2 regions of the Streptomyces sp. NPDC013455 genome follow, and region 2 is predicted to be linked to the other one. Evidence: riboswitches for the same ligand, from Rfam matches in the RefSeq annotation. Region 2 holds a riboswitch; the other holds the start of a gene.
What was found. A riboswitch is a leader RNA that binds a small molecule or an ion and turns the genes downstream of it on or off. The one in region 2 is predicted to bind glycine.
Positions count from the first base shown of each region.

Region 1: linked by a shared signal. The riboswitch ahead of gcvT (glycine cleavage system aminomethyltransferase GcvT) and the one ahead of gcvP (aminomethyl-transferring glycine dehydrogenase) in region 2 are both predicted to bind glycine.

Region 1 is NZ_JBEYCX010000007.1:287,959-298,526, reverse strand. It holds gene glyA (serine hydroxymethyltransferase) at 1-985, opposite strand, end outside; gene gcvH (glycine cleavage system protein GcvH) at 1,000-1,377, opposite strand; gene gcvT (glycine cleavage system aminomethyltransferase GcvT) at 1,515-2,633, opposite strand; glycine riboswitch at 2,791-2,887, opposite strand; gene ABZ576_RS14865 (AAA family ATPase) at 3,065-3,745, shown strand; gene ABZ576_RS14860 (enhanced serine sensitivity protein SseB) at 3,836-4,627, shown strand; gene ABZ576_RS14855 (enhanced serine sensitivity protein SseB C-terminal domain-containing protein) at 4,840-5,616, shown strand; gene ABZ576_RS14850 (ABC transporter permease) at 5,967-6,965, shown strand; gene ABZ576_RS14845 (ABC transporter substrate-binding protein) at 7,001-8,773, shown strand; gene ABZ576_RS14840 (ABC transporter permease) at 8,846-9,853, shown strand; gene ABZ576_RS14835 (ABC transporter ATP-binding protein) at 9,850-10,568, shown strand, end outside.
Region 2 is NZ_JBEYCX010000020.1:6,419-16,986, reverse strand. It holds gene modA (molybdate ABC transporter substrate-binding protein) at 1-316, shown strand, start outside; gene modB (molybdate ABC transporter permease subunit) at 313-1,170, shown strand; gene ABZ576_RS27190 (ABC transporter ATP-binding protein) at 1,173-2,282, shown strand; gene ABZ576_RS27185 (TOBE domain-containing protein) at 2,311-2,730, shown strand; gene gcvP (aminomethyl-transferring glycine dehydrogenase) at 2,785-5,670, opposite strand; glycine riboswitch at 5,845-5,939, opposite strand; gene ABZ576_RS27175 (PRC-barrel domain-containing protein) at 6,059-6,430, shown strand; gene ABZ576_RS27170 (DNA polymerase IV) at 6,352-7,881, opposite strand; gene ABZ576_RS27165 (MerR family transcriptional regulator) at 7,950-8,633, opposite strand; gene ABZ576_RS27160 (bifunctional nuclease family protein) at 8,894-9,367, opposite strand; gene ABZ576_RS27155 (MerR family transcriptional regulator) at 9,453-10,190, opposite strand; gene ABZ576_RS27150 (FHA domain-containing protein) at 10,236-10,568, opposite strand, start outside.

The DNA.
Region 1 (10,568 bases), on a different contig from region 2:
ACTCGCGCAGGTCGACCAGGACCAGGTGCACGTCCGTGCCGCCGGTGAGCACGTTGATCCCGGCCTCGCGGGCGTCCGCCGCGGTCAGCCGCTCGGCGAGGATGCGGGCACCCTCCACCGTACGGCGCTGGCGCTCCTTGAAGTCCTCGCCCGCCGCGACCTTGAAGGAGACCGCCTTGGCCGCGATCACGTGCTCCAGGGGACCGCCCTGGAAGCCCGGGAAGACGGAGGAGTTCAGCTTCTTCGCGAACTCCTTCTTCGCGAGGATGATGCCGCCGCGCGGACCGCCGAGGGTCTTGTGGGTGGTGGAGGTGACCACGTGCGCGTGCTCGACCGGGTTCGGGTGGAGACCGGCGGCGACCAGGCCCGCGAAGTGCGCCATGTCGACCCACAGGTACGCCTCGACCTCGTCGGCGATCCGGCGGAACTCCGCGAAGTCCAGCCGGCGCGGGTACGCCGACCAGCCCGCGATGATCACCTTCGGGCGGTGCTCCTTGGCGAGCCGCTCGACCTCGGCCATGTCGACCAGGCCGGTCGCCTCGTCCACGTGGTAGGCGACCACGTCGAACTGCTTGCCGGAGAAGTTCAGGCGCATGCCGTGGGTCAGGTGGCCGCCGTGCGCCAGGTCCAGGCCGAGGATGGTGTCCCCGGGCTGGGCCAGCGCGAACAGGGCCGCCTGGTTGGCGGAGGCACCGGAGTGGGGCTGCACGTTGGCGTACTCGGCGCCGAACAGCTCCTTGATCCGGTCGATGGCGATCTGCTCGGCGACGTCGACGTGCTCGCAGCCGCCGTAGTAGCGGCGGCCCGGGTAGCCCTCGGCGTACTTGTTGGTGAGGACCGAGCCCTGGGCCTCCATCACCGCGAGCGGCGCGAAGTTCTCGGACGCGATCATCTCGAGCGTGGACTGCTGACGGTGCAGCTCGGCGTCGACCGCGGCGGCGACCTCCGGGTCCAGCTCGTGCAGGGGCGTGTTCAGGACGGTCATACGGCTACGACTCCTCAGCCGGCGTTCTGGGCGGTGTACTCGTCGGCGGAGAGCAGGTCGGCCGGCTCCTCCGTGACGCGCACCTTGAACAGCCAGCCGCCCGCGAAGGGGGCCGAGTTCACAAGCGAGGGGTCGTCGACGACGTCCTCGTTGATCTCGGTGACCTCACCGGTGACCGGCGAGTACAGGTCGGAGACCGACTTGGTCGACTCCAGCTCGCCGCAGGTCTCGCCCGCGGTCACGGTGGAGCCGACCTCGGGGAGCTGGGCGTAGACGACGTCGCCGAGCGCGTTGGCCGCGAACTCGGTGATGCCGACCGTCGAGACGCCGTCCTCGGCGGCCGACAGCCACTCGTGCTCCTTGCTGTAACGCAGCTGCTGGGGGTTGCTCATGGCCTGAATTCTCCTGTACGCGCGGGAGTGCTGGTGAAGGGGGGACTGCGGAAACTGCTCGTGAGCAGGGGAAATGTGCGCAGGGTCACGTCGGGGGGACGCGTGGTCGTGCCCCGGGGACGTGCCGCGCCCAGTCTCTACTTCTGGCGCTTGTAGAAGGGCAGCGCCACGACCCGGAAGGGCTCGTGGCTGCCCCGGATGTCCACGCCGACACCCTCGGTGCCCGGCGCGGCGTGGCCGGCGTCGACGTAGGCCATGGCGATCGGCTTGCCCAGGGTGGGGGAGGGGGCGCCGGAGGTGACCTCGCCGATCACCTCGCCGCCGGCGACGACGGCGTACCCGGCGCGCGGCACCCGGCGGCCCTCGGCGACCAGGCCGACCAGCACCCGCGGGGGCTCGGCCGCGGCCCGCTCGGCGGCCCGCGCGAGCGCCTCGCGCCCGACGAAGTCGCCCTCCTTCTCGAACTTGACCACCCGGCCGAGCCCGGCGTCGAAGGGGGTGAGGGAGGTGGTCAGCTCGTGCCCGTACAGCGGCATGCCCGCCTCCAGGCGCAGCGTGTCCCGGCAGGACAGACCGCACGGGACCAGGCCGGCGCCCTCGCCCGCCTTGGTCAGCGCCTGCCACAGCTCCACCGCGTGCTCCGGCTTCACGAACAGCTCGAAGCCGTCCTCGCCGGTGTAGCCCGTGCGGGCGATCAGCGCCGGGACGCCGGCGACCGTGCCGGGCAGGCCCGCGTAGTACTTCAGGCCGTCCAGGTCGGCGTCGGTGAGCGACTTCAGGATGCCGGGGGACTCCGGGCCCTGCACCGCGATCAGCGCGTACGCGTCCCGGTCGTCGCGGACCTCGGCGTCGAACCCGGCCGCGCGCTCGGTGAGCGCGTCCAGCACCACCTGGGCGTTGGAGGCGTTGGCCACGACCATGTACTCGGTCTCGGCCAGCCGGTAGACGATCAGGTCGTCCAGGATGCCGCCGTCGGCCTGGCAGATCATGGTGTAGCGGGCGCGGCCGACGCCGACGGAGGCGATGTTGCCGACCAGGGCGAAGTTCAGCAGGGCGGCGGCCCCGGGGCCGGTGACGGTGATCTCGCCCATGTGGGAGAGGTCGAAGAGACCGGCCTTCGTGCGCACGGCGACGTGCTCGTCGCGCTCCGAGCCGTAGCGCAGGGGCATGTCCCAGCCGGCGAAGTCGGTCATCGTCGCGCCCAGCGAGCGATGCACGGCATCGAGCGCGGTGTGACGGAGTTCGGTACTGCTCATCGGTCGGTCGTCTCCCAAGGCAGATGGGACGGGGCGAGGAACGTTCCTCCCCATCTGTCATCGGAACCTGAGAGGTTCGCCGGAACCGCCACAGGGACGATCTCGGCTTGCACCTTGGGTGGGGCCGCCGTCGCGGCGGCCCGCTTTTCAGATGTGCCTCGCCCGCGCGGTAACGGGGCCTGAGAGATTCAAGGGAGGGACTTGCTCCTTCGGCGCCCCAGCGAAGCTGCCGGGGACTCTCCCGCGCGGATTCAAACGGCCGGTATGCAGTTGGCGGGCTCATCATTGCACGCCGCGCCCCGGCCCGTCAGGGCCCGCCTCTGTAACCGACCTGTGGCCGTACGCACACGGAACCGCCGATCTCCGCCATTACCTTCCCTTTACATGAAGCGGGCAAGGGACGACCGAGCCCATCGGGGAGGACGATCACGGTGAACAGGACCAGGGCGTACGTCACCGCCACCACCGCCGGCGCCGGCCTCCCGGTGCCGGAGCAGACCCGTGCCCCGGCCCGCGCCCGGCGCTCCGCGCGCACCGCCCCGGTCGTCCGCGACCTGCGCGACCGGGCCGGCCGCAGCCCGCGCGCCCTGGTCTTCGACCCCCGGGACGTGGTGGTGGTCACCGGCCTGCCGGGCAGCGGCAAGTCCACCCTGATGCGCCGCGCGGTCCCCGGCCGCCGTGTCGACTCCCAGGACACCCGCGACCGTTTCGCGGCCCGCCTGCCCCGCTTCCTGCCGTACGCGCTCTACCGCCCCCTGGTCCGCCTCGCCCACTACGCCGGCCTGCGCCGCGCGCTGCGCGCCGACGGCGGTGTCGTGGTGCACGACTGCGGCACCCAGGCGTGGGTGCGCACCTGGCTCGCCCGCGAGGCCCGCCGCCGCGGCGGCACCCTGCGCCTGCTCCTCCTCGACGTCACCCCGCAAGCGGCCCGGGAGGGCCAGCGCGAGCGCGGCCGGGGCGTCTCCCGGTACGCGTTCCGCCGCCACCGCCGCGCGACCGCCCGGCTGCTCGGCGCGGTGGAGCGGGGCGAGCTGCCCGCGGGCTGCGGTTCGGCGGTGCTGCTGGACCGGGCCGCGGCGGACACCCTGCACCGCGTGGACTTCTCCGCGTGAACCGTTCCGGGCGGGCGGGCACCGGCCACTGTCACCGCCACCCGCTAGCCTTCATGCTCACAGCAGTGGTTCCCAGCAGGCGGTAGGCAGATGGACTTCCCGGCGGACTTTCCCGCGGACTTCCCGGCACAGGCGCACCCCCACCCGCACGGCGGTTGGCCCGGCAACGAACTGGAGGAGGTGCTGTCGGCGTCCCTCGGCGTGCCCACGGCGGGCGGCCGGATCGTGGAGGTGCTCGGCCGGAGCCTGCTGTGGATACCGCTGCCCAACGGCGGTGGCCCGGACAGCGGCTCGCTGGACCTGCCGGCCATGGACATCGACGGCCAGGCGTACGTCCCGGTGTTCAGCTCCGAGGAGCAGCTGCGCCAGGCGGCCGGCCCCCACATGTCGTACACCGTCGCCCCGGCCGTGGAGTTCGCCCAGGGCCTGCCCCCGCAGGCGGGCATCGCGGTGAACCCGGGCGGTGTGGCCGGCATCCCGCTGCCGCCGGAGGCCGTGGCCGAGCTGTGCCGGGTGGGCCGCACCCCGCTCGACGGGCCGGGCAGCGGCGGCCGGGTGCGTCTCTTCGAGCCCGACTGGCAGGACGACCCGGTCGACTTCCTCTCCGCCGCCTCCGCCGAGTTCGCCGCAACCGGCGTGGTCCTCACCGCCCGCCGCTGCCTGGCCGCCGTGGAGACGGCCGACCCGGTGCTGTTCGTGGGCGTCGAACTCTCCCGCTGGGAGGGCGATCTGCGGGCCGTGCCGCTGGACGCGCTGGGCCGGGCACTCGGCAGGGTCCCGGTCGGGTGGCCGGTCAACCTCGTGCTGCTGGACGTCGCCCAGGACCCGGTCGCCGACTGGATGAAGGCGCACGTGCGGCCCTTCTACCAGCACGGCCACTAGCTTCCGGCCACCGGCACGGCCCCTGGCACCCGGCCCGGACGCGGCCGCCCCCGAGGGGCGCGGTACCCCACCGCGCCCCCGCACCCGCGCACGAACAGAAGGACCCGAGCCACCAGGCGCATAAGCTGTCCCCGAACGCGGGGCACTGACGAAGAAGGGCACGACGAGTGAGCGCGAGCCACAGCGGCAGCGTAGGCGGCGGCGTGGAACACATGCTGCGCCAGGTCACGCCTGGACGCTACGACGCCTACGAGGCCCTGCTGCGCGCCCTCGCCACCCCGTCCTCCGGCCAGATCTGGATGCTCCTGTGGCACGGCCAGGCCGGCGCACCGGACGCCCAGTACGGGGACATGGAGGTGGAGGGATTCCACTACGCCCCGTGCGTGACCTCCGCCCAGGAGCTGTCGGCCAGCGGCTGGAACCGCTCCTACGAAGTGGTCGACGGCCTGGACGTGGCCCGCACCCTCTACCCGGACCACTACGGGCTCTGGCTCAACCCGCACGCCCCGGGCGGCGGGGTCGGCGTCCCCTGGCTCGACCTGCGCCGCATCGCCACCGGACTGGACCGGCAGCCCGCCGGCCCGCTCAGCCTGTCCGAGCCCGGCATCGAGATCCCGCAGTTCTACGCCCTGCTCGCGCAGAACGCGCACCGCACCCCCGCGCTCCGCTCGCTGCGCCGGGCCTGGGTGCAGCCGGCGCTCGGAGCGCCGTACCTCGCCATCGGCCTGGACGTGTACGAGACCTCGCCGGCCGCGGTCGACTCGGTGCGCGCGATGATGCAGCAGTCCATCGGCGCGGTGCCGGAGGGCCTGCCGGTGTCGACGGTCGCGATGACCGACGACCACGACCCGGTGGTGATGTGGATGCGGACCCACGCGCGCCCCTTCTACGACCGCGAGGCCCACGCCCCTGCGCCGCAGCCCCAGCTGCAGGCCCCGCCGGCCGCCGGGTACGGCTACGGCTACCCCCCGGCGCACGGCGGCTACTGACCAACGGGCCCGCCGGCCCGGCCGTTCGGGGCCGGGCGCAGTATTTACACGGACGACCCGCTTCTGCGCGCGTAGACATCTGCGCTACGTCCTGAACCGCGCCAATTCTTCCCCTTGCCCCAACTGGACCGCGTCCGGGGTGCGTTACCCACTGTTCGGATAACGGAATCCCCTGGACTGCATCACGGTTGCGCATACTTTCGCCGTCAGACCTGGCGGGTGATCGCGGCCAAGCTGAAGACTCGCGACTCAGACATGAGGTCGAGACCTCGTGATCGATGGCAAGTCGACAAAGCCGCAAACCGCGGCAGGCGCAGGCCGGTCACCACCGGCGAGAGGGGTCGCTCACCGTGACCGCACCGATCGAGACCACCGGGGCGGCAGCCGAGGCACAGCCGGAGGCTGTGCTGGAGGGTGCCGATAAGGGGCAGATCGAGGGTCGTTCCCTGGGCCAGATCGCCTGGACCCGGTTCAAGAAGGACAAGGTCGCCGTCGCCGGCGGCGTCATCGTCGTCCTGCTGATCCTCCTGGCGATCCTCTCGCGCCCCCTCCAGGCCATGCTGGGGCTCGACCCCAACGCCTTCAACCAGGACCTGATCAACCCGGACACCTCGCTGCCCAAGGGCAGTTGGGGCGGTATGAGCGCGGACCACCCGCTCGGTGTCGACCCCAAGTTCGGCCGGGACATCGCCACCCGCATCCTGGAGGGCTCCTGGGTGTCGCTGGTCGTCGCCTTCGGCGCCACGGTCCTGTCCAACGTGATCGGCGCGATCATGGGCGTCATCGCGGGCTACTACGGCGGCCGGGTCGACTCGATCATCAGCCGGCTGATGGACACCTTCCTCGCCTTCCCCCTCCTGCTCTTCGCGATCGCCATCTCCGCCACCCTCCAGGGCGGCGCGTTCGGCCTCAACGGACTGCCGCTCCACCTGAGCGTGCTCATCTTCGTCATCGGCTTCTTCAACTGGCCGTACCTGGGCCGGATCGTGCGGGGCCAGACCCTCGCCCTGCGCGAGCGCGAGTTCGTGGACGCCTCCCGCGGCATGGGCGCCAAGGCGCCGTACATCCTGTTCCGGGAGCTGATGCCCAACCTGGTCGGCCCGATCATCGTCTACTCGACGCTGCTCATCCCGACCAACATCCTCTTCGAGGCGTCCCTGAGCTTCCTCGGCGTCGGCATCCAGCCCCCGCAGGCGTCCTGGGGCGGCATGCTCCGCGAGGCGGTCACCTTCTACCAGGTCGACCCCGCGTACATGATCGTCCCCGGACTCGCCATCTTCGTGACCGTCCTGGCCTTCAACCTGCTCGGTGACGGTCTCCGCGATGCTCTCGACCCGCGCAGCCGCTGACGCCTGCCGCAGAGAGCCCGACAAGTTTCCAATCAATGGAGGGGAAAGCGCCCATCATGCGAAGGTCAGCGCTGGCCGCGATCGCGGCCATCGGCTCCGCCAGCCTGTTTCTTTCGGGTTGCAGCAAGGCCGATGAGAACAAGAACGAGAACGGCACCAAGTCGGCCGGGGCCAACGCCGCGACCAAGGGCGTCGTCAACGTGTCGGACAAGAAGGGCGGGACGGTCACCTACGAGATGGCCGACGTCCCGGACTCGTTCGACCCGGGCAACACCTACTACGCGTACATGTACAACCTCAGCCGGCTGTGGGCCCGCCCGCTGATGACCTTCAAGCCCGGCCCGGGCGACGAGGGCAACACCCTCGTCCCGGACCTCGCCGAGGGCAAGGGTGTCCCGAGCGACGGCGGCAAGACCTGGACGTACAAGCTGCGTCCGGGCCTGAAGTACGAGGACGGCACGCCGATCACCTCGAAGGACGTCAAGTACGCCGTCGAGCGCTCCAACTTCGCGCGTGACGTGCTCTCCCTCGGCCCGAACTACTTCCAGCAGTTCCTGGCCGACGGCGACAAGTACAAGGGCCCGTACAAGGACAAGAGCGGCAAGGGCCTGTCCTCCATCGAGACGCCGGACGACACCACGGTCGTCTTCCACCTGAAGCAGGCCTTCCAGGAGTTCGACTACCTGGTCGCCGCCCCGCAGACGGCCCCGGTCCCGAAGGCCAAGGACAAGGGCGTCGACTACGTCAAGCACATCGTGTCCTCCGGCTCGTACAAGTTCCAGAGCTACGAGGACGGCAAGCAGGCCGTCCTGGTGCGCAACGAGAACTGGGACCCGAAGACCGACCCGCTGCGCAAGCAGCTGCCGGAGAAGATCGTCGTCAACCTGAAGGTCAACCCGGAGAAGATCGACCAGGACGTCCTCGCGGGTGACGCGATCGACCTGGCCGGCACCGGTGTCCAGGCCTCCACCCAGGCGAAGGTGCTCACCGACGCCGCCAAGAAGGCCAACACGGACAACACCTACGGTGGCCGCCTCGTCTACATGGCGATCAACACCAAGGTCGCGCCGTTCGACAAGGTCGAGTGCCGCAAGGCCGTGCAGTACGCGATCGACAAGGTCTCGGTGCAGACCGCCGAGGGCGGCCCGATCCGCGGTGACGTCGCCTCCACCGTCCTGCCGCCGGACATCCCGGGTTACGAGAAGTCCGACGCCTACGCCACCAAGGACAGCAAGGGTGACACCGCCAAGGCCAAGGAGCAGCTGAAGGCCTGCGGCAAGTCGTCGATCAGCACCAACATCTCGGCGCGCTCGGACCGTCCGCAGGAGGTCGACGCGGCCACGGCGATCATCAACTCGCTGAAGAAGGTCGGCATCAACGCCACCCTCAAGCAGTACCCGTCCGGCAAGTACTTCACCGACTACGCCGGTGTGCCGAAGTTCACCGAGAAGCAGAACATCGGTCTGATCATGATGCAGTGGGGTGCCGACTGGCCTTCCGGCTACGGCTTCCTGCAGCAGATCCTGAACGGCAAGGCGATCAGCCAGTCCGGCAACACCAACCTGGCGCAGTACGACAACAAGGACGTCAACGCTCTGCTGGCCAAGGCGATCGGCACCCAGGACGCGACCGAGCGCAACAGCCTCTACACGCAGATCGACAAGAAGACCATGGACGACGCCGTCCTCGTCCCGCTGACCTACTTCAAGGTCCTGCTGGCCCGCCCGCAGAACTACACCAACCTGGTTTCCACGGCGGCCTTCAGCGGTCAGTACGACTACCTCAACATCGGCGTCGCGTCGAAGTAGCAGCCCCGGAAGGCAGGTGAAGGCATTGGTGCCCGCGGGCTTCGCGGCCCGCGGGCACCAGCGCCGGTCCCCGTGATCTCGTACATCCTCCGCCGGACGTTCGCGGCAGTGATCCTGCTGCTGGTCGTCTCCGCGGTCACCTTTGCCATCTTCTTCCTGCTGCCACGGCTCGCCGGCCAGACAGCGGACCAGCTGGCGCAGCAGTACATCGGCAAGAGCCCGTCGAAGGCGGACATCGCCGCGGTCAAGCACAACCTCGGACTGGACCAGCCCGTCTACGTCCAGTACTGGCACTTCATCAAGGGGATCGTGGTCGGCGCCGACTACAACGTCGGTCCCAGCACGGTGCACTGCAACGCGCCCTGCTTCGGCTACTCCTTCAAGACGCACGAGGCCGTCTGGCCGCAGCTGACCGGCCGCATGCCGGTGACCGTCTCGCTGGCGGCGGGTGCCGCCGTGCTGTGGCTGCTGTCCGGCGTGGCGATCGGTGTCGTCTCGGCACTGAAGCCCCGTTCGTTCTTCGACCGCACCTTCATGGGCGTCGCGCTCGCCGGTGTCTCGCTGCCCATGTTCTTCACGGGCAACCTGGCGCTCCTGCTCTTCACCTATCAGTGGCCGATCTTCGGCACCACCTACGTCCCGTTCACCGAGAACCCCTCGCAGTGGGCCAACACCCTCTTCCCGGCGTGGTGTTCGCTGGCGCTGCTGTACTCCGCCATCTACGCGCGGCTCACCCGCTCGGGCATGCTGGAGACGATGAACGAGGACTTCATCCGCACGGCCCGCGCCAAGGGCCTGCGTGAGCGCAACGTCGTGGTCCGGCACGGACTGCGCGCGGCCCTCACCCCCATCATCACCGTGTTCGGCATGGACCTCGGCCTGCTGCTCGGCGGCGCCCTGATCACCGAGTACGTCTTCTCGCTGCACGGCATCGGCGAGTACGCGGTGAAGGCCATCAATGACAACGACCTGCCGCCCATCCTCGGCGTGACCCTGCTCGCCGCCTTCTTCGTCGTGATCGCAAATCTCCTGGTGGACGTCGTCTACGCCGCCGCCGACCCGCGGGTGAGGCTCTCGTGACCGAACTCTCCAAGACCGGCGCCGCGGTGGGCGAGCCCGCCCCCGGCCGCCAGGTACCCGAAGCCTTCCTGGAGGTCCGCGACCTCAAGGTGCACTTCCCGACCGACGACGGCCTGGTCAAGTCCGTCGACGGGCTCAGCTTCACGCTGGAGAAGGGCAAGACCCTCGCCATCGTGGGCGAGTCCGGCTCCGGCAAGTCGGTGACCTCGCTGGCCATCATGGGCCTGCACCGGCTCGGCACGCGCGGCAAGAACGTGCGGATGTCCGGCGAGATCTGGCTGGACGGCAAGGAACTGGTGACCGCCGCCCCGGACGAGGTGCGCAAGCTCCGCGGCCGTGAGATGGCGATGATCTTCCAGGACCCGCTGTCCGCGATGCACCCCTACTACAAGGTCGGCGACCAGATCGTCGAGGCGTACCGGGTGCACCACAAGGTCAGCAAGAAGGTCGCCCGCACCCGGGCCATCGAGATGCTGGACCGCGTCGGCATCCCCGAGCCGGCCAAGCGCGTCGACGGCTACCCGCACGAGTTCTCCGGCGGTATGCGCCAGCGCGCCATGATCGCCATGGCGCTGGTGAACAACCCCGAGCTGCTCATCGCGGACGAGCCGACCACCGCCCTGGACGTGACCGTCCAGGCGCAGATCCTCGACCTCATCCGGGATCTGCAGAAGGAGTTCGGCTCGGCGGTCATCATGATCACCCACGACCTCGG
Region 2 (10,568 bases):
CGCCGCCCAGAAGGCCCTGGACGCCGGCGGACTGAAGCTCACCCCGGTCTCCTACGAGCAGGACGTCAAGGGCGCGCTGAACAAGGTGGAGCTGAAGGAGGCCGACGCGGCCGTGGTCTACAAGACCGATGTGCGGGCCGCCGGTGACAAGGTCGAGGGCGTGGAGTTCCCCGAGGCGGCCGGGGCCGTCAACGACTACCCGATCGCGCTGCTGAAGAACGGGGAGAACACCGAGGCCGCCGAGGCGTTCATCGCCCTCGTACGGTCCGCCGAGGGCCAGAAGGTGCTGACGCGGGCCGGGTTCCTCAAGCCGTGACCGCGGCGCACGAGACCGAGACCGCGGCCGGCCCCCGCCCGGGCCGACCGCGGCGCCGGCTCCCCGCGGGGGGCCGGCGCGGGGCGCCGTTGCCGCTGCTGCTGCCGGGGGCGCTGGCGATGGCGTTCCTGCTGCTGCCGCTGCTCGCACTGCTGCTCCGCACGCCCTGGCGCACTCTGCCGGACCGGCTGACCAGCGCCGAGGTGTGGCAGGCACTCCAGCTCTCCCTGGTCACCGCCACCGCGGCGACCGCCGTCAGCCTCGTCCTCGGGGTGCCGCTCGCCTGGCTGCTGGCCCGCACGGACTTTCCCGGCCGGGGCCTGGTACGCGCCCTGGTGACGCTGCCGCTCGTGCTGCCGCCGGTGGTCGGCGGTGTGGCGCTGCTGCTCGCGCTGGGCCGCAACGGCGTCATCGGCAAGTGGCTCGACACCTGGTTCGGGATCACCCTGCCGTTCACCACCGCCGGGGTGGTGATCGCGGAGGCGTTCGTGGCGATGCCGTTCCTGGTCATCAGCGTGGAGGGCACCCTGCGCGCCGCCGATCCGGCGTACGAGGAGGCGGCGACCACGCTCGGCGCGTCCCGCTTCACCGCGTTCCGGCGGGTCACGCTGCCGCTGATCGCGCCCGGCATCGCGGCCGGCGCCGTGCTGGCCTGGGCCCGGGCGCTCGGCGAGTTCGGCGCGACGATCACCTTCGCGGGCAACTTCCCCGGCCGTACCCAGACCATGCCCCTCGCGGTGTACCTCGCGCTCCAGAACGACCCCGAGGCCGCCATCGCCCTCAGCCTGGTGCTGCTGGCCGTGTCGATCGCGGTGCTCGCGGGGCTCAGGAACCGTTGGACGAGGCAGGTGTGAGGATGCCGGGAAGAACCGGACGCGCACCCGGTGCCGGCGCCCACCGGAACACGGCTCCCGAGACCGGCCGCGACGCGGGCCTCGACGCCCGTCTCGTCGTCGACCGGGGCGCCTTCCGGCTGGACGTGACCCTGACCGCCGCGCCGGGAGACGTCGTCGCACTGCTCGGACCCAACGGCGCCGGCAAGACCACCGCCCTGCGCGCGCTCGCCGGGCTGACCCCGCTCACCGACGGCCACCTGCGCCTGGACGGCACCCCGCTGGAGCACACGCCCCCGGAGTCCCGGCCGGTCGGCGTGGTCTTCCAGGACTACCTGCTCTTCCCGCACCTGTCCGCCCTGGACAACGTGGCCTTCGGACCGCGCTGCCGGGGAGCGGGCAAGGCGGAGGCCCGCGCCCAGGCCGCGGCCTGGCTGGAGCGGCTGGGCCTGGCCGGCCACGCGGGCGTCAAACCGCGCCGCCTGTCGGGCGGCCAGGCCCAGCGCGTCGCCCTCGCCCGCGCCCTCGCCACCCGGCCCCGGCTGCTGCTCCTGGACGAGCCGCTGGCGGCCCTGGACGCGCGTACCCGGCTGGAGGTCCGCGCAGGGCTGCGCCGCCACCTGGCCGAGTTCGAGGCGGTCTCGGTGCTGGTCACCCACGACCCGCTGGACGCCATGGTGCTCGCGGACCGGCTGGTGGTGGTGGAGAGCGGCCGGGTCGTGCAGGAGGGCACGCCCGCCGACATCGCCCGCCACCCGCGCACGGACTACATCGCCCGGCTCGTCGGTCTCAACCTCTACCGGGGACAGGCCGCCGGGCACACCGTACGGCTCGACACGGGTCCCGCGATCACCACCACGGAGGAGCTGTCGGGGCCGGCTTTCGTGGCGTTCCCGCCGTCCGCCGTCACCCTCTTCCGGGACCGGCCCTCGGGGGCCAGCGCCCGGAACCTGTGGCGCTGCGAGGTCGCCGGCCTGGAGACGCACGGCGACCAGATCCGCGCCGACCTCACCGGTGAGCTGCCGCTCGCGGCGGACCTGACGACGGTCGCCGCCGCCGAGCTGGACCTGCGCCCGGGTGCACCAGTCTGGGCGACGGTCAAGGCGGCGCAGACCCACGCATACCCGGCCTGAGCGCACCGGCGCTCTACGGTGGGTGCCCATGACGCTGAGCATCCGCAACCAGCTCCCCGGAACCGTCACCGAGGTGCACCCCGGCGAGGTCATGGCCACGGTCAAGGTCCGGCTGGACGACGGCCCGCACCTCACCGCCGCCATCACCCGCGAGGCCGCCGAGCAGCTCGCCCTCTCCCCCGGCACACCCGTCCGCGCGCTGGTGAAGTCGACGGAGGTCTCCCTGGCCACCAGGCGCGTCGAGGGCCTGTCGATCCGCAACCAGCTCCCGGGCACCATCGCCCAGCTGACCACCGGTGAGGCCATGGCCTCCGTGAAGATCGCCGTGGCCGGCGGCCGGATCACCGCCGTGATCACCATGGAGGCGGTCGGCGACCTCGGGCTCTTCGTGGGCTCCGACGTCATCGCCCTGATCAAGGCGACCGAGGTCTCCCTGGCGACGGCGTAGGAACGGGTGAGGGCCCCGTCCGTGCCACGGACGGGGCCCTCACCCTTCGCTCACTCAGTCCTCGTACGCGTCCAGCGGCGGGCAGGAGCACACCAGGTTGCGGTCGCCGAAGGCCTGGTCGATGCGGCGCACCGGCGGCCAGTACTTGTCGGCGGCCGAGACGCCGGCCGGGAAGACGGCCTCGTCGCGGCTGTAGGCGTGCGTCCACTCGCCGCCGAGCGCGGCGGCGGTGTGCGGGGCGCCCCGCAGCGGGTTGTCCTCCGCGGGCCACTCGCCGGAGCCGACCTTCTCGATCTCCGCGCGGATGGCGATCATCGCATCGCAGAAACGGTCCAGCTCGCTGATGTCCTCGGACTCGGTCGGCTCGATCATCAGCGTGCCGGCCACCGGGAAGGACATCGTCGGCGCGTGGAAGCCGTAGTCGATCAGGCGCTTGGCGACGTCGTCCACGCTGACGCCGGTCGCCTTGGTCAGCGGGCGCAGGTCGATGATGCACTCGTGCGCCACCAGGCCGCCGGGGCCGGTGTACAGCACCGGGTAGTGCGGCTCCAGGCGCTTGGCGATGTAGTTCGCCGACAGCACCGCCACCTGGGTGGCCCGCTTCAGGCCCTCGCCGCCCATGAGGCGGACGTAGGCCCAGGAGATCGGCAGGATGCCGGCGCTGCCCCAGGGGGCCGCCGAGATCGGCCCGACGCCCGTCTCCGGGCCCGCCTCCGGCTGGAGCGGGTGGTTCGGCAGGTACGGCGCCAGGTGCTCGCGGACCGCGACCGGGCCGACGCCCGGACCGCCGCCGCCGTGCGGGATGCAGAACGTCTTGTGCAGGTTCAGGTGGGAGACGTCACCGCCGAAGTGGCCCGGCTTGGCCAGGCCGACCAGCGCGTTGAGGTTGGCGCCGTCGACGTACACCTGGCCGCCGGCGTCGTGCACCCGGGCGCAGATGTCGGCGACGTGCTCCTCGAACACACCGTGCGTCGACGGGTAGGTGATCATCAGCACCGCGAGCTCGTCCCGGTACTGCTCGATCTTGGCGCGCAGGTCCTCGACGTCGATCTCGCCGTCCTCGGCGGTCTTGACGACGACGACCTTCATGCCGGCCATCACGGCGCTGGCCGCGTTGGTGCCGTGCGCGGAGGACGGGATCAGACAGACCGTGCGCTGCTCGTCGCCACGGGCACGGTGGTAGCCGCGGACGGCGAGCAGACCGGCCAGCTCGCCCTGGGAGCCCGCGTTCGGCTGGAGGGAGACCTTGTCGTAGCCGGTGACCTCGGCGAGACGGTCCTCCAGCTCGTGGATGAGCGTGAGGTAGCCCTGGGCCTGCTCGGCGGGCGCGAAGGGGTGCAGCTGGCCGAACTCGGGCCAGGTGACCGGCTCCATCTCCGTGGTCGCGTTGAGCTTCATGGTGCAGGAGCCCAGCGGGATCATGCCGCGGTCGAGCGCGTAGTCGCGGTCGGCCAGCTTGCGCAGGTAGCGCAGCATGGCGGTCTCGGAGCGGTGCTGGTGGAAGACCGGGTGGGTGAGGTAGGCGTCGGTGCGCAGCAGCGCCTCGGGCAGGGTGTCCTCGGCGGTCGCGTCCAGCGCCTCGACGTCGGCCTCGGCACCGAAGGCGGCCCAGACGGCGCCCAGCTGCGCCCGGGTGGTCGTCTCGTCACAGGCCATGGAGACGTGGTCGGCGTCGACCAGGCGCAGGTTGACGCCGTTGTCCCGGGCGGCGGCGACGACCTCGGCGGCCTTGCCGGGCACGCGGGCGGTGACGGTGTCGAAGAACGCGCCGTGGACGATCTCGACACCGGCGGCCCTCAGGCCCTCGGCGAGGACCGTGGCGTACCGGTGGGTGCGCCGCGCGATGGTCCGGAGCCCGTCGGGCCCGTGGTAGACGGCGTACATACCGGCCATCACGGCGAGCAGCACCTGCGCGGTGCAGATGTTGCTGGTCGCCTTCTCGCGGCGGATGTGCTGCTCGCGGGTCTGCAGCGCGAGCCGGTAGGCGCGGTTGCCGTCGGCATCGAGGGAGACACCGACCAGACGGCCGGGCAGGCTGCGCGCGAACTTCTCGTGCACCGCCATGTAGCCGGCGTGCGGCCCGCCGAAGCCCATCGGCACACCGAAGCGCTGGGTGGTGCCGATGGCGATGTCGGCGCCCAGCTCCCCCGGGGAGGTGAGCAGGGTGAGCGCGAGCAGGTCGGCGGCGACGGTGACCAGGGCGCCCAGCTCGTGCGCCTGGTCGATGACCGGCTTGATGTCCCGTACGGCACCGGAGGCGCCGGGGTACTGGATCAGCACGCCGTTGATCTCGCGCTCGGCGACGCCGGCCGGGATGCCCTCGCTCAGGTCGGCGACGACGACCTCGACACCGGTCGGCTCGGCACGGGTCTCGATCACGGCGATGGTCTGCGGCAGCGCGTCCGCGTCGACCAGGAACAGGCCCTTCTTGTTCTTGCCCATGCGCCGCGACAGGGCCATCGCCTCGGCGGCGGCCGTGCCCTCGTCCAGGAGCGAGGCGCCGGAGGTGGGCAGACCGGTGAGGTCGGCGACCACGGTCTGGAAGTTCAGCAGCGCCTCGAGCCGGCCCTGCGAGATCTCCGGCTGGTACGGCGTGTAGGCCGTGTACCAGGCCGGGTTCTCCATGACGTTGCGCAGGATGACCGGCGGCGTGAAGGTCCCGTAGTAGCCCAGGCCGATCATGGAGCCGAGGACCTGGTTGCGGTCGGCGAGCGAGCGCAGCTCGGCGAGCACCTCCGCCTCGGTGCGGGCGCCCGGCAGGTCCAGGGCATCGGCGTTCTTGATCACGTCCGGGACCGCGGCGGCGGTCAGCTCGTCGAGCGAGCCGTACCCGACCTGCGCGAGCATCTTGGCCCGCGCCTCGTGGTCGGGACCGATGTGGCGCTGCTCGAAGGGAATGCCCGCTTCGAGCTCCGAGAGCGGCGTGCGGTGGGCGGTCATTGCGGAGGCCTCCTGGTCTGACGCGACCTTCGAGGGGCACCACGGCGCGGGTACCCCGACGGCCTCCCCCTCTGTCATCTCAACCTGAGAGCTTCACCGGGCACCCGTGGGGGCCGGCTTTCACCGTCGGTGAGAGCGGAAGCCGTCGACACCCGCTCTGCTTTCCAGAGTGACCTCGTCCGTGCGGTACGTGGGCCTGAGAGATTCCGGGGAGGATTTGCTCCTTCGGCGCCTCCGAGGTGGTCGGAGGACTCTCCCGCACGGGGTCAGCAGCCGCTGTCAGCCTACCAGCGAGGTCAACGCCCGGGCCTTCGAGTGGCCGCCTCCTTGATTGTGCTCTTTTGTAGTGCTTACGGATGAGTTGCGACCACGTGGAGGGAGAGGGACCGTGCAGACCGACATCGATCCGCGCAACCTGATCGGCCGCAAGGCGTTCGACCGCAATGGCACCAAGATCGGCACCATCGACGAGGTGTACCTGGACGACGCGACCGGCGTACCCGAATGGGCGGCCATACGCACCGGCCTGTTCTCCCGGGACGCCTTCGTCCCCCTGGAGCCCAGCGAACTGGTCGACGGCGCCCTCCGCGTCCCCTTCGACCGCGCCCTGATCAGGGACGCCCCCGACTTCGGCGTGGGCCGCCACCTCTCCCCCGAGCAGGAACTCCAGCTCTACCACCACTACGGCCTCGACGTGACCTCACCTCCCCCCTTCCCGGACCACGACTTCGGCAAGCTGGCGGGCTCGGAGGAAACCTGACCGGCGGCCTCACCGTGCGGGGTCCGGGGCGAAGCCCCGTGTCGGCCACTGATCGGCGCACCGGGACGGACGGGCGGGCGGGAAAGAACCGGAACCAACGGCAACGGGTCGGCCGGCTCCAGCGCGGGATCACCGACGAAGAACGTCCGCACCCGCCCCGGAGACGACTGCGGCGTCTCGAACCGCACCGTCACCCTCCCCAGACCGCTGCCCTGCACCCACCCGTGCCCGTACTCCGCGTGCCGCACGTCCTGCCCGGCCCGCCACTGCCGCTCGGCCGGCTCCGGCCGCTCCACGGCAGCCTCGCCCCCGCTCCCCGGGCTCCCCACGCCCCGCGGGCCCCCCGCACCCGCCTCCGGCTCCTCCACCGAACGCACCGGCATGGCCTGCGCGAACAGGTCCTCCTGGGTGTAGTCGGCGAGCCCGGACACCCCCACGCCGAGCAACCGGACCCCGCCGGTGGTGTCCACCGAGTCCAGCAGCCGCGCGGCCGCCTCACGGATGACCGCCGGGTCGTCCGTGGGCCCCCTGAGCGTCTCGGAGCGGGTCAGGGTGGAGAAGTCGTACCTCCGCACCTTCAGCACGATCGTCCGCCCCGACAGCCCGGCCCCCCGCAGCCGCCGCACGCACCGGTCGGCCAGCCGCTGCACCTCCATGCCGACCCGCAGCCGGTCGTGGATGTCCACGTCGTACGTGTCCTCCACCGACACCGACTTCGCCTCCCGCTCGGCCACCACGGGCCGCTCGTCGCGCGCCAGGGCCATCGCGTACAGCGCGTGTCCGTGCGCCTTGCCGAGCAGCCGGACCAGCTCGTCCTCGCCGGCCTCCGCCAGCTCCCCCACCGTGGTGATCCCGGCCCTGCGCAGGTGGTCGCCGGTGGCAGGTCCGACGCCGGGCAGGGTCCGCACCGGCATCGGCCCCAGCAGCGCCCGCTCGGTCCCCGGCTCGATGAGCACCAGGCCGTCCGGTTTGGCCTGCTCGGAGGCGATCTTCGCGAGCATCTTGGAGGCGGCGAGTCCCACGGAGCCGGTGAGCCCGGTGACCGCCCGGATGTCCGCGCGCAGCTTCGCCCCGGCCAGCCGGGCCGACTCCTCGTCCCAGGCCGCTCCCCCGGCCTCCAGGTCCACGAAGGCCTCGTCCAGGCTCAGCGGCTCCACCAGCGGCGACAGCTCCCGCAGGAGCGCCATCACCTGCTCGCTGACCGTCCGGTACAGGGTGAAGCGCGGAACCAGATACGCGGCGTTGGGCGCCAGCCGGCGCGCCTGGGCCATGGGCATCGCCGAGTGGACCCCGAAGACCCGCGCCTCGTAGGACGCGGTGGCCACCACACCGCGTGGTCCGAGCCCGCCCACGACGACCGCCTTCCCGCGCAGGCTCGGCTTGGACGCCTGCTCCACCGAGGCGAAGAAGGCATCCATGTCGAGATGCAGGATCGTGGGCGCGTTTCTCACATCTCCGATGCTGCACCACGGCACTGACAATGCGGTGGGTGCCGGAGCGCCCGGCGATGGTCCCGCGGTCAGACCGCCCGGTTGCGGCGCCGGGCCAGCTCGTCCGCGGGGTTGTGCCCGACGAGGGTCTCGCCGGTGTCGATGCGCTCGCCGTGCAGCTGGGAGAGGGCGCTTTCCACGTCCCGCCACACGACACCGACGGCGATCCCGAAGATGCCCTGACCGCCCTGCAGCAGGGCGTGGACCTCGTCCGGCGACGTGCACTCGTACACGGTGGCACCGTCGCTCATCAGCGTCATCCGCTCCAGGTCGCGGAAACCGCGTTCTCTGAGGTGCTGGACGGCCGTGCGGATGTTCTGCAGCGACACCCCGGTGTCCAGGAACCGCTTCACGATCTTCAGGACGACGACGTCCCGGAAGCTGTAGAGCCGCTGGGTGCCCGACCCGTAGGCGGGCCGCACACTGGGCTCGACCAGACCGGTGCGCGCCCAGTAGTCGAGCTGCCGGTAGGTGATGCCGGCAGCCGCACAGGCCGTGGGCCCGCGGTAGCCGATCTCCTCGGTCGTCATCGCCGCCACCCCTCCGCCGTTCGACACCGCCGTCGGAAGCTGCGGAGCGTGATCGACCGCGCTGCCGGGATGGGGGAATCCCCCGTTCGAGCGCAGCCGAGAGCTCGGGGGCGGGTACGGACCGCTCTCCCCGAAACCGCGTCCGGGGGCACCCCCAGCCGTACCGTCGCCGCTGGTTCTCACGCCGACCTCCGTCCTTGACCTGCCTTCTCGACGGTAGGCAGTCACCAGGGGTGCGTCAACGATCGCCACACTCGGCACGCCGAGTGATAATCACCCAAGGAGTGGTTTCCCGTGTCCCACCGCGGGGAAAGGCTAGCCGAATGCGCTTCCGGGCAACCGGAGGACGCTCTCACTGGCCGGAGGCAATTGCCGGGGCGCCGGCCGCGCGGAGCCGCCGGTCACCCTCGGGAACACCGGGCCGACGGGGCCGCGGCCCCGCCTCATTGGCTGCTGGTGCCGAAGTCCTCGGGCGAGATCTGGTCGAGGAACTCGCGGAACTTCTCCACCTCGTCCTCCTGCTCGTCCGGAATGGCGATGCCCGCGTCGTCCAGCACCGTGTCACTGCCGAAGATCGGCGTACCGGTGCGCAGAGCCAGCGCTATGGCATCGGAGGGGCGGGCGCTGACCTCGACCCCGCTGGCGAACACCAGTTCCGCGTAGAAGACGCCTTCCCGCAGATCGGTGATGCGCACTTCGGTCAGCTCCTGGCCGACGGCCTCCAGCACGTCCTTGAACAGGTCGTGGGTCAGCGGTCGGGCGGGCGCCATGCCCTGCTGGGCGAAGGCGATCGCCGTCGCCTCCCCCGGCCCGATCCAGATGGGGAGGTAACGGTCGCCCCCCACTTCGCGCAGGAGCACGATCGGTTGGTTGGAGGGCATTTCGACCCGGACACCTACGACATCGAGCTCGTTCACACAGCAACCCTAGGCCGTGCTCGGGATGTTTGGGTAGTCGGGCCGGGAACAGGTGCCCGATCCGGCCCTTCCGGAGGCGGCCGGATCAGGGCAGCCGTACGCCGAGGGCGGTCTGGACCAAGGCCGCGTGCAGCCTGACCGTGAGGGCCGCCAGCTCCTTCGTACGGGCCTCGGCATGGGCTCTGGTCTGCGGATTGCGGTGCCGCCTCAGCGGGGCCACCACCTGGTCGACCAGCCCCGCCTCACGGTCGGCGGCGGCCTTCATCACCCGGAGGTGGCGCGGCTCGATGCCGAACCGGCCCAGTTCGGAGACGAGTGCGGCCACGGTCACGGCCTCGGCGTCGTAGACCCCGTCCTCCAGGGGAGCGATGAGCCCGTAGGCCTCCCACTCCGCCAGCTCGCCCTCGCCGATGTCGGCCGCGGCCAGCAGCTCGGCCCTGCCGACCCGGGCCACCGTGGGCCCCGGCGCGGCCTCCGGCACGTCGTCGGGGGTGCGCTGGCGCCCGACCACGGGCAGCGGGACGGCCTCACCCCGCTCCATGGCCTCCAGGTGCTCGCGGATCACCTTGAGCGGCAGGTAGTGGTCCCGCTGCATCCGCAGGACGTGACCGAGGCGCTCGACGTCCTCGGGGCTGAACTTCCGGTACCCCGAGGGGGTCCGCTGCGGCTCGATGAGCCCCTCCGACTCCAGGAAACGGATCTTGGAGATGGTGACTTCGGGAAACTCGTCGCGCAGCACGTTCAGCACCGTGCCGATGCTCATCAGCCCACTGTCCCTGGCGGCGGTACCGCTTCCGGCACCGCCGCTCGGTGTTTGAAGCATGGACCTTCCCTGGGGATACCCCCGGACCGTCGGTCCGGGGGCGGGTCAGATGCCCTGCCGGCTCGCGTAGAACACCAGCCGGTACTTGCCGATCTGCACCTCGTCACCGTTCGACAGGGCGACCTGGTCGATGCGCTCGCGGTTGACGTAGGTGCCGTTCAGGCTGCCCACGTCGGCCACCGTGAAGCTGCCGTCCGCAGAGCGCCGGAACTCCACGTGCCGCCGGGAGACGGTCACGTCGTCCAGGAAGATGTCGCTCTGCGGATGACGTCCGGCCGTGGTCAGGTCGCTGTCCAGCAGGAAGCGGCTGCCCGAGTTCGGACCCCGGCGCACGACCAGCAGCGCCGAGCCCAGCGGCAGCGCGTCCACCGCGGCCTG